DNA from 2 places in the Streptomyces sp. TLI_146 genome. Region 2 is predicted to be linked to the other one. Evidence: riboswitches for the same ligand, from Rfam matches in the RefSeq annotation. Region 2 holds a riboswitch; the other holds the start of a gene.
What was found. A riboswitch is a leader RNA that binds a small molecule or an ion and turns the genes downstream of it on or off. The one in region 2 is predicted to bind cobalamin.

Region 1 (7,301 bases), 3.2 Mb from region 2:
TCCGTCCAAGAAGGCTTCCCCGCCCAGCACTTCGGCGACGCCGTGGTGGATCTCGTATCCCTCCACGGACTCGCCCAGCGCCTCGCCGGTCGGCCGTGCAAGTGTCTTCGCGGGCGCGAACCGCACCCGTACGGGCAGCAGTCCGAGCCCCGTCACGGAACCCGCCCGTGACTCGACCTCGTCCTCGATGTGCTCTCCGAGCACCTGGAACCCGCCGCAGATCCCCAGCACCGGACGCCCTTCGGCCGCCCTGCGCGCCAGCTCCCGCGCCAGCCCCCGTTCCCTCAGCCATTCCAACGCCCGGACCGTGCCCCGGGTTCCCGGCACCACGACCAGATCCGCGTCGGCCAGCTCCTCGGGCCGGTCCACGAACCGTACGATCACGCCCGGTTCGGCGGCGAGGGCGTCCACGTCGGTGAAGTTGGACATCAGCGGGACGGCGCAGACCGCGACCCGCAGCACGTCCTCGCCGACCGGCGGCGCCACCACGGACTCGCGCACGGCGCCGCGCAACGACACCCGCAGGCCGTCCTCCTCGTCGATGCCGAGCCCGTGCGCGTACGGCAGGATCCCGTACGTATGACGACCGGTGAGACCGCGCAGCATGTCGATGCCGGGTTCGAGCAGCGAGACGTCGCCGCGGAACTTGTTGACGATGTACCCGGCGACCAGCGCCTGGTCCTCGGGGCTCAGCAGCGCCGTCGTACCGAAGAACGAGGCGAACACCCCGCCCCGGTCGATGTCGCCGACCACCACCACCGGCAGCTTCGCGGCGCGCGCGATGCCCATGTTGACGATGTCGGTACGCCGCAGATTGATCTCGGCCGGACTGCCCGCCCCCTCGCAGATCACGGCGTCATATGTGCCCCGCAGCCGCTCCAGGCAGTCCACGACGGTGCCGAGAAGCGCCTCCTGGCGCCCGCCGTGGTAGCCGCTGGCGCTCAGTTCGCCCACCGGCTTGCCCATGAGTACGACCTGGCTCGACCGGTCGCTCCCCGGCTTGAGCAGCACGGGGTTCATCAGCGCGGACGGCTCGACGCGCGCCGCCTGCGCCTGCATCGCCTGCGCCCGCCCGATCTCGGCGCCCTCGCGCGTGACGAACGAGTTGAGGGACATGTTCTGTCCCTTGAACGGCGCGACCTTCACGCCCTGGCGCACCAGCCACCGGCAGATCCCGGCGGTGACGACGCTCTTCCCGGCGTCCGACGTGGTGCCCGCGACCAGCAGTCCGCCGCTCATGTCCGTACCTTCCTCACCGCGATCGCCGCGCCAAGCGCCAGCCAGCCCACCCGGCGCGACAGCCGCACCGCCCGCTCGATGTCCGCGACCTCCACCGCCCGGCCGCCCCCGTTCAGGACGGGCCGGTGCTCCACGCGGCCGCCGTACGAGAGGGTGCCGCCCAGCCGTACTCCGAGCGCGCCCGCGAACGACGCCTCCACGGGGCCCGCGTTGGGGCTCGGGTGCTTGCGGGCGTCGTCGCGCCACGCGCGCGTGGCGCGACGCGGAGCGCCTCCGGCCGCCACCGCGAGTGCGGCGGTGAGCCGGGCGCCCGGCCAGCCCGCCACGTCGTCCAGGCGCGCCGAGGCCCACCCGTACCGCAGATGGCGCGGCGAGCGGTGGCCGACCATCGCGTCCAGCGTGTTGACCGCGCGGAAGGCGACCAGGCCCGGCACCCCCGCGAGCGCCCCCCACACCAGCGCGCCGACCACGGCGTCCGAGGTGTTCTCGGCGACGGACTCGACGACCGCGCGCGCGATGCCCGGCGCGTCCAGGGACTGCGGGTCGCGTCCGCACAGGTGCGGCAGGCGCGCGCGGGCCGCCTCGACGTCCCCGGCCTCCAGGGCGGCGCCGATCGCCCGGGCCTCCCGGCCCAGCGAAGTGCCGCCCACGACGGCCCAGGTGGCGGCGGCGGTCAGGGCGACGGACGCGGCGGGACGCCTGCGTACCGCGCGCGTGGCGAGCAGCGCGGTGCCCGCGGCGCCTCCGGCGCACACGGCGGTGTGCAGCGCGCCCCAGCCCCGGTGGTCGCGCCACAGCGCGCGCTCCACAGCGGCCGCGGCACGGCCGAACGCGGCGACCGGGTGCCCTCGGCGGGGGTCGCCGAGGAGGAGGTCGCCGAGGAGACCGGCGGTGGCGCCGTACGCGAAAGTGCGATCGGCACGCATGGGATCAGCCCGCCGCAACGCCGAGAAGGGCTCTGGTACTTCCGGGGGGTGCCGGCAACAGGCAGGCGCACATGGCGGTATGTCCTCACTCAGGGTGTCCGCGCCCTGGTACGACGTCGACCGGCGGTGAGAGTTCCTGGCTCACGGGGATGATTCCCCGATGACAGTGGCGGGACCGCGCCGGATTCGCACCGGCTTCCTCTTCTGCCGCCGTAATGGCTCGGGCAGTCCACCACGCCCGCGAACGCCCGTCAACTCGCTGCTGACCTGCGACGGGAGAGTGTGCCCAGGCACACAGAGAACCGCCCTCCGGCGGGGCCGGAGGGCGGTTCTGGGGGTGTGCGGTACCGCTCGCCGCGCTACTTGCCGACGATCAGGTTGATGCCGTACGCGACGGCCGCCGCGCAGAGCGCGAAGCAGAGGTAGGCGGTGGTGCGGGCGACGGCGACGTTGCCCTTGCCGGCCGCGGCCGACTGCTGCTTGCTGAGGCCGATGATCCCGACGGTGAACAGGCCCACCAGGCCGACGGTGACGATGAGGCTGACACCGAAGACGGTGCCGAGAGCTGCCCAGTCGATGTGCATGACGATTCCTTTGGGGTGCGGGCCGGGTCGGCCCGTTCAGACGGCAGCCGGGCGGGCCGGGTCGGCGGGGGCCACCGGGGCCGGCGCCGGGATGGTGGCCGTCAGATCGGCGGCCACGGCGGCGACGGTGGGCGGCGGGGTGACGGCGGCGATCGCGGTGGTCACGACGCCCGCGGGCTCGGCCGGGGACTCGGCCGGGGTGGCCGTGGCGGTGACGTCGTTGTGGTCGACCGGCTGGCGGCGCGACAGCTTCCAGATGAAGCCGGAGCCCGCGACCAGGAGGATCGCCACGAGGACGACGCCCCAGGTGCCCTGGCCGGTGAGGAACTCGGCGCCGGCGCCGACCAGACCCGCGGCGGGCAGGGTCAGGCCCCAGGCGATGAACATGCGGGTCGCGGTGGACCAGCGGACCACACCGCCCTTGCGGCCGAGGCCGGCGCCCATGACGGAGCCGGAGCAGACCTGGGTGGTGGAGAGCGAGAAGCCGAGGTGCGAGGAGGCCAGGATGACGGTCGCGGCACCGGACTGGGCGGCGAAGCCCTGCGGCGGCGCCAGCTCGGTCAGGCCCTTGCCCATGGTGCGGATGATGCGCCAGCCGCCGAGGTAGGTGCCCATGGCGATGGCCATGCCGGCCGAGACGATGACCCACATCGGGGGGTTGGCACCCGGGTGCAGCACTCCGCCGGTGACCAGGGCGAGGGTGATGATGCCCATCGTCTTCTGCGCGTCGTTGGTGCCGTGGGCGAGCGAGACGAGACCGGCGGAGGCGATCTGTCCGGCCCGGTAGCCCTTGGCGGTGGCCTTCTCGTCCGTATTCCGGTTGATCCGGTACGTCAGACGCGTGGCCAGCATCGAGGCGACGCCCGCGACGATCGGGGCGGCGACGGCGGGGAGCAGCACCTTGGTGACGACGGTCGAGCCGTTCACCGAGGACCAGCCGGCCGACATCACGGCCGCGCCGATCAGACCGCCGAACAGGGCGTGGGACGAGCTGGACGGCAGGCCGAGCAGCCAGGTCACCAGGTTCCAGAGGATGGCGCCGACGAGCGCCGCGAAGATGACCTCTGTTCTGATGCCCTTCTCGTTGATGATCCCGCCGGAGATCGTCTTGGCGACCTCCACCGACAGGAACGCGCCGACCAGGTTGAGCGCGGCGGACATGGCGACCGCGGCTTTGGGTTTCAGGGCGCCGGTCGAGATGGTCGTGGCCATCGCGTTGGCGGTGTCATGGAAACCGTTCGTGAAATCGAACACTAGAGCTGTCACGACCACAATGGCGAGCAGCAGCGTGATGTGTTCCATTTACCCAGGCAATCGTTCGACGTCAGTGGCTGGACGAACGTAAGTAACTTGGATGAACGGAAGGTGAACTGGGTCGGGCGTCACGGTGTATCTGACCGGTTTTTGATGCGGTCAGGCTCTGACAAACCCCGTGAACCGGTCATAGCGCCTATAGAAGAGATTCTGCTCACTCCGCCGCTCGCCGGGCGGAGCCTGCGAGGATCGCCCCCATGGGAGAGCCGAACGACTCAGCGGCGGTCGCCGCGGCCTGGGCCGAGCTGACCGCCACCGCGCGCCGCACCGCCGAGGAAGGCCTGGTCGTGGGCACCTCGGGCAATGTCTCCGTACGCGTCGGGGACCTGGTCCTGGTCACCCCCACCGGGGTCCCCTACGACCGCCTCGGCCCCGACGACACCGTCGCCGTCGACCTCACCGGCCACCAGGTGACCGGCTCGCTGCGCCCCACCAGCGAACTGCCCATGCACCTGGCCGTATACCGGAACACCGACGCCCTGGCCGTCGTCCACACCCACGCCGTGCACGCCACGGCCGTCTCCACCCTGGTCACCGAGCTCCCGCCGGTCCACTACATGACCGCCACGCTCGGTGGTCCGGTCCAGGTCGCGCCGTACGCGCTGTACGGGACCGAGGAACTGGCGCGGAACATGCTGGGCGCCCTCGAAGGCCGCACCGGCTGCCTCCTGCGGAACCACGGGACGATCACCTACGGAACCACCCTTTCCCAGGCATACGACCGCACCGCCCAACTGGAGTGGATGTGCCGCCTCTGGCTCGCCGCCTCCTCCGTCCCCGGCCGCACCCCCTCCCTGCTCTCCGCCGCCGACCTCGACCGGGCCGCCGAACAGTTCCGGGGATACGGGCAGCGCTGACGCCCCCGCACCCGGGCGTGCCCCGGTAGGCCCCCGCCCACTGGCCATGCCGCCGCGCACTGCCGACACTGGAACGGTGCGCCCGGCTACAGCGACGGCAGCGGCCGTCACCACACTCATCGGCGTCGGCGCGGCAGCGGTGGCCGCCGGACGGTACGCGAGCGACGCGGCCCTCAAGGCGCCGCCCGGCCGCCCGCTGCCCACCGACCCCGAACTCACCGTGCACGCCACCGGGCCCGGGCGGATCACCCTGACCCGCTGCCTGGCCTCGCTGCGCCCCGGCCTGTACGGGATCGAGGGGCCCGGCATCCGCGCGGTGGTCGGCGAGGTCGTCGACGTGCCGCACCCGGCGGACACCGTGGTGCGCCGCCTGGAGCTGGTCACCCGGGGCAGCCCGCAGCCGGGGGACCGGGTCCGGCTCACCCCGCAGCTCCACCACGGCACCCCCAAGGAGGCGCTCGGCGTCGACTACGAGGACGTGGAGATCCCCGCCGAGCTCGGGGTGCTGCCCGCCTGGCTGGTGCCGGGGGTGCGCAAGACCTGGGTGATCACCGTGCACGGCCTGGGCACCACCCGCGAGCACCCGCTCAACGTCATCGGGTTCCTGCACCACCGCCGGCTCCCCGTGCTCGACATCGCCTACCGGGGCGACGAGGGCGCGCCCCGCTCCCCGGACGGCCTCGGCCACCTCGGCGACTCGGAGTGGCGCGACCTCGACGCCGCCGTCCGGTACGCCGTGCGCTCCGGGGCCGAGCGCGTCATCCTGCACGGCTGGTCCACCGGCGCCACCATGGCGCTGCACGCCGCCGCGAGCTCCGGGATGCGCGAGCACATCCGGGGCGTCGTCCTCGACTCCCCGGTGCTCGACTGGGAGGGCACGCTGCGCGCCCTCGCCGTCGCCCACGGCGCCCCGAGCGCGCTGCTTCCACTCGCCGTCCGGGCCGCGCAGGGCCGCACCGGCCCGCACGGCGACCGTCTGCGCGAGGCCGCCGACCCGGCCGCCCTGAGCGTCCCGGCCCTGGTCTTCCACGGCCCCGACGACACTCTGGCCTCCTGGCACCTCACCCGTGAACTCGCGGCCCGCCGCCCCGATCTGGTGACCCTTCACGCGGTTCAGCACGCCCCGCACGCCTCGATGTGGAACGCCGACCCCGCCCGTTACGAGGAGGCGCTGCGGCGCTTCCTGACGCCGCTCATGTGACGCGCGGGGGCAAAGCACCCCAAGCGGCGCACGGGGGGGCGCGCCGCACCGCCCCGACGATCAGGGCGCCCATTCCGTTTCTGCAATCGGCCCGTCAACGGACCACGCCGCCCCGGGGGACAGCCCGGGACCCCGGCCGCGCCCGGCCCGTCCGGGAGCCGGACCTGACCCATTCCGTTTGGGCTTTCTGCCCGTCAGCGGGAAGACTGCATCCGTGACGTCCCGGAAGCCTGAAGAGAAGTTGCCGCGAGACTCCAGACTGCGGCTTGTCCGCGCACCGCACGCGAAGGATGCCCGACCGCTCGCCAGCGCCCGCCGGGCCGTGAGCGACCGCCGCTCCCGGGCGGGGTCCCGGCCGCCCGAGGGCACCCCGGCCGCCGCCGAACTGGCCCGCCAGGCCAGAGCGGTCCTCGCCGACGCCGTACGCGTCGCCCGCTGGGCCGACGCCGAGCGCGCCCGGGGCAACGCGCCCCGCCCCGCCGCGACGGGCACCCTGTCGGGCGCCGCCGCCGAACTGGCCGCCGCCACCCTTGGGCTGACACCCGCCCAGGTGCGGGAAGGCTGGGACCGGGCCCGGCTCGCCGGACTCGTCGAACTGCACGGCGGCACCGCGCGCCCCGGCTGGCGGCTGCGCGCCTGGGACCGCGACGACGCCGCGGTGCTGCGCGGCTGGGTCGCCCTCTTCGACGCCTGGTCGATCGTCCACCCCGCCCCGGCCGCCATCGCGCCCGCCGCCGTGGCCGAGGTCGTCGAAGCCGTTCCCCAGGTGCTCTCCCTCCTCCAGCTCTCGGCCGGCCCCGTCCTCGTACCGGCCCTGCTCGACCTGCTCGGCCAGCGCGTCGCCGAACTGCGCGACGAGCGCTGCGAAGTCCCGTACGGCACCGACGCGGACGGCACCGGCGGGGACCGCCCCGCCTCCCTCGCCTTCCTCTCCCTCCTTCTCGACTGGGTCCTCGCCGGGCTCGCCGCCGTCGGCGCGCTCACCCTCGGCGAGGGCTCGGCCACCCTCACCCCGCTCGGCAGCTGGGCGGTGTGGGTCAAGCTGGAGCAGATCTGCGTCGCCGCGCAGAGCCCGGCCGGCAACATCGAGCAGTCCGCCGAGGACATGCTGCGCGGCTGCGCCCGGCTCACCCCCGGCCCGGCCCGCGCCGAGTACCGCGCCTGGCTCGCCGCCCGGCCC
Region 2 (7,301 bases):
GATGGCGATCGAGACGACCCATCTGTCGGCCAAGCGCTTCCCCGCGCTGCGCCGCTCGCTGGTCAAGTACACCTCCCTCTACACCGCCCTCGCGGAGGTGTACGGGGTGCGGCTCGCCGAGGCCGAGGAGACGATCGAGACGTCGCTCGCCACCCCGCGCGAGGCCGGCCTGCTCGGCACGGACGTGGGCCTGCCAATGCTGATGCTCTCCCGCCACTCACTGGACGGGAACGGCGAACCGGTGGAGTGGGTGCGCTCGGTGTACCGGGGCGACCGCTACAAGTTCGTCGCGCGGCTGAAGCGGCCGACAGACTGACATAGCCGGAAATAGCCTCCGGCCTGCACCGACCCCGCACTCTTTCGCCACGTCCGCTATCCGGACGGGGGTTTCGCGACGGTTATCCGTCCCCTAGATTTCCTGCGCATTACACAGGTGAAGTGAGGGGACGGAGCCAACGTATGCCGGAATCAACGCAAGAGCGGAGACCGGTGATCACGCCCGCGCGCGTGGTCATCGCCCTCTGCCTGATCGCGCCCTTCGTGGCGATGCTCTGGGTCGGTTCGTACGCGAAGACCGACCCGGCCCTCGCCGGGATCCCGTTCTTCTACTGGTACCAGATGCTCTGGGTGGTCATCTCGACCGCGCTCACCATGCTCGCGTACAAGCTGTGGCAGCACGACCAGCAGGGCCGCAAGGCGGGTGAGGGCAAGTGACCTCCTCGTCGCGAGTGACTCTCGCAGCCGCCGACGGGGTGAACGGCGTCGCGCTCGGCGTCTTCATCTTCTTCTTCCTGGCCGTCACGGTCATCGGCTTCCTGGCCGCCCGCTGGCGCCGCGCCGAGAACGAGCAGAGCCTGGACGAATGGGGCCTGGGCGGGCGCTCGTTCGGCACCTGGGTCACCTGGTTCCTGCTCGGCGGCGACCTCTACACCGCGTACACGTTCGTCGCGGTTCCGGCGGCGGTGTACGCGGCGGGCGCGGCCGGTTTCTTCGCGGTGCCGTACACGATCCTGGTCTACCCGCTGATCTTCACGTTCCTCCCCCGGCTCTGGTCGGTCTCGCACAAGCACGGCTATGTGACGACGTCCGACTTCGTGCGCGGCCGGTTCGGCTCCAAGGGCCTCTCGCTCGCGGTCGCGGTCACCGGCATCCTCGCCACGATGCCGTACATCGCGCTCCAGCTGGTCGGCATCCAGGCGGTGCTGGACGTGATGGGCATCGGCGGGTCCAGCAACTGGTTCGTCAAGGACCTGCCGCTGCTGATCGCGTTCGCGGTGCTCGCCGCGTACACCTACTCCTCGGGTCTGCGCGCCCCCGCACTGATCGCGTTCGTGAAGGACACGCTGATCTACATCGTCATCCTGGTGGCGATCATCTACATCCCGATCAAGCTCGGCGGCTTCGACGACATCTTCGCGGCGGCCCGGCACAAGTTCGAGACGCCCAACGCGGCCGGGAAGCCCACGGGCGCGCTCGTGCCCCCCGAGGCGGGGCAGTGGACGTACGCGACGCTCGCCCTCGGCTCGGCGCTGGCGCTCTTCATGTACCCGCACTCGATCACGGCGACCCTCTCCTCCCGCAGCCGCAACGTCATCCGCCGCAACACCACGATCCTGCCGCTGTACTCGCTGATGCTGGGCCTGCTCGCGCTGCTCGGCTTCATGGCGATCGCGGCCGGGGTCAAGGTCAAGAACGGCCAGCTGGCGATCCCGCAGCTGTTCGAGGACATGTTCCCGGACTGGTTCGCGGGCGTGGCGTTCGCCGCCATCGGCATCGGCGCGCTCGTCCCGGCGGCGATCATGTCGATCGCGGCCGCGAACCTTTTCACCCGCAACATCTACAAGGACTTCCTCAAGCCGGACGCCACGCCGGAGCAGGAGACCAAGGTCTCCAAGCTGGTCTCGCTGCTGGTGAAGGTGGGCGCGCTGGTCTTCGTCCTGACGATGGACAAGACGGTCGCGATCAACTTCCAGCTGCTCGGCGGCATCTGGATCCTGCAGACCTTCCCGTCCCTGGTGGGCGGTCTCTTCACCCGCTGGTTCCACCGCTGGGCGCTGCTGGCGGGCTGGGCGGTGGGCATGGCGTACGGCACGCTCGCCGCGTACGGGGTCGCCTCGCCCACCCAGAAGCACTTCGGCGGCAGCTCCAAGGAGATCCCCGGCATCGGTGAGATCGGCTACATCGGCCTCACCGCGTTCCTCCTGAACGTCGCGGTCACCGTCGTCCTCACGGTCGTCCTGCGGGCCCTGAAGGCCCCCGACGGCGTCGACGAGACGTCCCCGGAGGACTACACGGCGGACGCGGGCGACCCGGGCGTACAGACGGAACTGCCCCCGGCGACGGCGGGCTCGACGCACTGAGCCGACCCTTCACCGTATGCACACGGGCCGCCGGGAATCCCGGCGGCCCGTTGTCGCTTTCATGGAGGACGAGTTGACGCTCTGCCACTCCACGGTTTCACCGCGACACAACATGTGGGGGCAACACGACAGCCCGGCACAAGATGTATGCTCGTGCTCGCTGTCGCCGCAGGGGAATCCGGTGCAAATCCGGAACTGTCCCGCAACGGTGTACTCGTACGCATTTGCGTACTTGGTCAGTCCGAGGACCTGCCGACAGCGCGCCCTGGCCGTCCGGTCCGGGTGCCAGACGTCCGGGCCTCGCGGAATGGGCAGTGGACGCGGCGTACCCCCGAGGGGGTGTGTCCGTGTGCCCGCACCTCCCCAAGGCCCCGTGCCGAGCGAGGAGTGCCCCCACGTGACCATCGCCCCTGCGGATCCCGCCTCAGCGATCGCCGAAGAGCCGGCCGATGCCCCCGGGACCGCGCTGCTGCGGACCCTGACCGACCTCACCGCCGATCTGCCGGACACCGACCCCGGCCGTGTCGCCGCCGCCGCGCTGCGCGGCCGCAACGCGCGCTCGGACGAGGCGGAGCTGCGGGGGCTCGCCACCGAGGCCGCCGCCGGTCTGATCTCCGAGGACCCGGCGTACTCCCGCCTCGCCGCCCGGCTGCTGACGCTCACGATCGCCGAGGAGGCCGCGACCCAGGGCTCGGTCTCGTTCTCCGAGTCGGTCGAGGTCGGCCACCGCGAGGGCCTGATCGCGGACCGCACCGCCGACTTCGTACGGCTGCACGCGGCCCGCCTCGACGCGCTGGTGGCGGACTCCCTCGCGGCCGGCGCCGACGACCGCTTCGGCTACTTCGGCCTGCGCACGCTCTACTCGCGCTACCTGCTGCGGCACCCGATCACCCGCCAGGTCATCGAGACCCCGCAGCACTTCATGCTCCGGGTCGCGGCGGGCCTGGCCGAGGACGACTCGGTGCGCGCGCTCGACGAGGTCGCCTCGCTGTACGGCCTGATGAGCCGGCTGGACTACCTGCCGTCCTCCCCCACGCTCTTCAACTCCGGCACCCGCCATCCGCAGATGTCCAGCTGCTACCTGCTGGACTCCCCGCAGGACGAGCTGGACTCGATCTACGACCGCTACCACCAGGTGGCGCGCCTGTCCAAGCACGCGGGCGGCATCGGCCTCTCGTACTCCCGCATCCGCTCGCGCGGCTCGCTCATCCGGGGCACCAACGGCCACTCCAACGGCATCGTCCCGTTCCTGAAGACGCTGGACGCCTCGGTCGCGGCCGTCAACCAGGGCGGGCGGCGCAAGGGCGCGGCGGCGGTCTACCTGGAGACCTGGCACTCCGACATCGAGGAGTTCCTGGAGCTGCGCGACAACACCGGTGAGGACGCCCGGCGTACGCACAACCTGAACCTGGCGCACTGGATCCCGGACGAGTTCATGCGCCGCGTGGACGCGGACGGCAGCTGGTCGCTGTTCTCCCCCGCCGACGTGCCCGAGCTGGTCGACCTGTGGGGCGACGAGTTCGACGCCGCCTACCGCAAGGCCGAGGCGGCCGGTCTGGCCCAGAAGACGATCCCGGCGCGGGACCTGTACGGCCGGATGATGCGCACCCTGGCGCAGACCGGCAACGGCTGGATGACCTTCAAGGACGCCTCCAACCGCACCGCCAACCAGACGGCGGAGCCCGGCCACACCGTCCACTCCTCGAATCTCTGCACGGAGATCCTGGAGGTCACGGACGACGGCGAGACGGCCGTCTGCAACCTCGGCTCGGTCAACCTCGGCGCCTTCGTCCTCGCCTCGGGCGAGATCGACTGGGAGCGCCTGGACTCGACCGTCCGCACCGCCGTGACGTTCCTGGACCGGGTCGTCGACATCAACTTCTACCCGACCGAGCAGGCCGGCCGCTCCAACGCCAAGTGGCGTCCGGTGGGCCTGGGCGCGATGGGCCTCCAGGACGTCTTCTTCAAGCTGCGCCTGCCCTTCGACTCCCCCGAGGCGAAGGCCCTGTCGACCAAGCTGGCCGAGCGCATCATGCTCACGGCGTACGAGGCGTCCTGCGACCTCGCCGAGCGCTCGGGCCCGCTGCCCGCGTGGGACAAGACCCGTGCCGCGCGCGGTGTGCTGCACCCCGACCACTACGACGTCGAGCTGAACTGGCCGGAGCGCTGGGCGGCGCTGCGCGAGCGGATCGCCTCGGTGGGCATGCGCAACTCGCTGCTGCTCGCGATCGCCCCGACCGCGACCATCGCCTCCATCGCCGGTGTCTACGAGTGCATCGAGCCGCAGGTCTCCAACCTGTTCAAGCGCGAGACGCTGTCGGGTGAGTTCCTCCAGGTCAACGGCTACCTGGTGGAGGACCTGAAGAAGCTCGGCGTGTGGGACGCGCAGTCCCGCGAGGCGCTGCGCGAGGCCAGCGGCTCGGTCCAGGACTTCAGCTGGATCCCCGCCGACGTGCGGGCGCTCTACCGCACGGCGTGGGAGATCCCGCAGCGCGGCCTGATCGACATGGCGGCGGCCCGCACCCCCTTCCTTGACCAGTCGCAGTCGCTGAACCTGTTCCTGGAGACGCCCACCATCGGCAAGCTGTCGTCGATGTACGCGTACGCCTGGAAGCAGGGTCTGAAGACGACGTACTACCTGCGTTCGCGCCCGGCGACCCGGATCGCCCGCGCCGCCCAGGCCACCGCCCCGATCCCCGTCCAGCAGGCGGCCCCCGACGCCGACGCGATCGCCTGCTCCCTTGAGAACCCCGAGTCCTGCGAGGCCTGCCAGTAATGAGCTCCACCGACAAGAACCTGCTCGACCCGGGCTTCGAACTGACCCTGCGTCCGATGCGCTACCCGGACTTCTACGAGCGCTACCGCGACGCCATCAAGAACACCTGGACGGTGGAGGAGGTCGACCTCCACTCCGACGTCGCCGACCTCGCCAAGCTGTCGCCGGGCGAGCAGCACATGATCGGCCGTCTGGTCGCGTTCTTCGCGACCGGCGACTCGATCGTGGCGAACAACCTGGTGCTGACGCTGTACAAGCACATCAACTCCCCCGAGGCGCGGCTCTACCTGAGCCGTCAGCTCTTCGAGGAGGCCGTGCACGTCCAGTTCTATCTGACGCTGCTCGACACCTATCTGCCCGACCCGGACGACCGCGCGGCGGCCTTCGACGCGGTGGAGAACATCCCCTCGATCCGCGAGAAGGCGCAGTTCTGCTTCAAGTGGATCAACGAGGTCGAGAAGCTTGAGCGCCTGGAGACGCAGGCCGACCGCCGCCGCTTCCTGCTCAACCTGATCTGCTTCGCGGCCTGCATCGAGGGCCTGTTCTTCTACGGCGCCTTCGCGTACGTGTACTGGTTCCGCAGCCGCGGCCTGCTGCACGGTCTCGCGACCGGCACCAACTGGGTGTTCCGCGACGAGACGATGCACATGAACTTCGCCTTCGAGGTCGTGGACACCGTCCGCAAGGAGGAGCCGGAGCTCTTCGACGACCTGCTCCAGCAGCAGGTCACCGACATGATCAAGGAAGCGGTGGAGGCCGAGCTCCAGTTCGGCCGCGACCTGTGCGGCGAGGGCCTGCCGGGCATGAACACCGAGTCGATGCGCGAGTACCTCCAGTGCGTCGCCGACCAGCGCCTGCAGCGCCTCGGCTTCGCCCCGGTGTACGGCTCGTCGAACCCGTTCTCCTTCATGGAGCTGCAGGGCGTCCAGGAGCTCACGAACTTCTTCGAGCGCCGCCCGTCCGCGTACCAGGTCGCGGTCGAGGGCTCGGTGGGCTTCGACGAGGAGTTCTAGCTTTTAGGGGCGCGGGGAACTGCGCGACCAGCCACGCACGGTCCGCAGACAAAAGCGCACAAAAGGGCCCCGCACCATTTAGGTGCGGGGCCCCTCGCGTGCGTACGCGCGACTAGGCGTTCGGGACCACCTCGTACCGCGGCGTGCCCTCCGCCATCTGCTTCAGCGCGTCCTTGCGGTCCCGCTTGGAGAGCCGGTCGATGTACAGGTACCCGTACAGGTGGTCCGTCTCGTGCTGGAGGCAGCGCGCGAAGTAGCCGGTGCCGCGGACCTTGATCGGGTTGCCCTCGGCGTCCTGGCCGCTGACCTCGGCGTAGTCGGGGCGGGCCAGCTCGGCGTAGGCCGTCGGGACGGACAGGCAGCCCTCGTTGGACTCGTCCAGGACGCGGCGGTCGGCCGGCAGCTCCTGGAGGACCGGGTTGCACACAACGCCGACGTGGCGCACGCCCTCGTCGTCCATGCAGTCGTAGACGAAGACCTTGAGGTCGACGCCGATCTGGTTGGCGGCCAGGCCCACGCCCTCGGCGGTGCGCTGGCTGGCGAACATGTCGTCGATCAGCGCGGCCAGCTTGTCGTCGAACTCGGTGACGTCCTTGCACTCCTTGTGCAGCACCGGGTTGCCGACGACCGTGATCGGCCGGGACGTGCCCCGCGCGCGGTACGCCTGCTCGCGCTCCTCGCAGTCCTCCGTGTCGACGACGAACCCGTCGTTCTCGACCTGCTGGTCCGTCTCCTGCTGCGACATGTCCGCCGTACGCCTTCCTGAAAACCCGATTCCGAACCCGTACAGCCTACGGGCACGGTCAGCAGACTTCCTCTAGATCCCGCCACTCGCGGCTGTCGGGGCTGTCCGCGACCCAGCCGTCGAGCAGGCCGCGCACCAGGCCGGGCGGCGCCGCGATCCCGCACTCGCGCTCGGGCACCCACAGGTCGCCGGCGGTGCGGTGGCCCAGCGGGCCCGGATGGCCCGGCTCGCTGTGGTCGTGCGGGTCCAGGTGCTCGCCGTCGCCCTCGTCGCTGGGCATCCGCGACTCCGAGCAGGACCGGCACAGCAGCCGCACCGACGAGGACCAGTCCTCGGCGGCGAAGCCCGCGTCGGCCGCGAGCCGCTCGAGCGCGTCCCGGTCGGCCTCGGTGGCGGCCTCCAGGAGC

Region 1: another riboswitch for cobalamin. It lies ahead of BX283_RS12610 (cobalamin biosynthesis protein); the one in region 2 lies ahead of BX283_RS26565 (ribonucleoside-diphosphate reductase subunit alpha).

What each region holds. Positions count from the first base shown of each region.
Region 1 covers NZ_PJMX01000001.1:2,743,459-2,750,759, reverse strand. Annotated here, with positions in the region: gene BX283_RS12615 (cobyric acid synthase) at 1-1,239, opposite strand, end outside; gene BX283_RS12610 (cobalamin biosynthesis protein) at 1,236-2,165, opposite strand; cobalamin riboswitch at 2,273-2,414, opposite strand; gene BX283_RS12605 (hypothetical protein) at 2,525-2,749, opposite strand; gene BX283_RS12600 (inorganic phosphate transporter) at 2,786-4,051, opposite strand; gene BX283_RS12595 (class II aldolase/adducin family protein) at 4,261-4,920, shown strand; gene BX283_RS12590 (alpha/beta hydrolase) at 4,997-6,121, shown strand; gene BX283_RS12585 (hypothetical protein) at 6,444-7,301, shown strand, end outside.
Region 2 covers NZ_PJMX01000001.1:5,905,931-5,913,231, reverse strand. Annotated here, with positions in the region: gene BX283_RS26580 (GntR family transcriptional regulator) at 1-316, shown strand, start outside; gene BX283_RS26575 (DUF3311 domain-containing protein) at 460-714, shown strand; gene mctP (monocarboxylate uptake permease MctP) at 729-2,360, shown strand; cobalamin riboswitch at 2,491-2,632, shown strand; gene BX283_RS26565 (ribonucleoside-diphosphate reductase subunit alpha) at 2,758-5,136, shown strand; gene BX283_RS26560 (ribonucleotide-diphosphate reductase subunit beta) at 5,136-6,149, shown strand; gene def (peptide deformylase) at 6,262-6,894, opposite strand; gene BX283_RS26550 (hypothetical protein) at 6,953-7,301, opposite strand, start outside.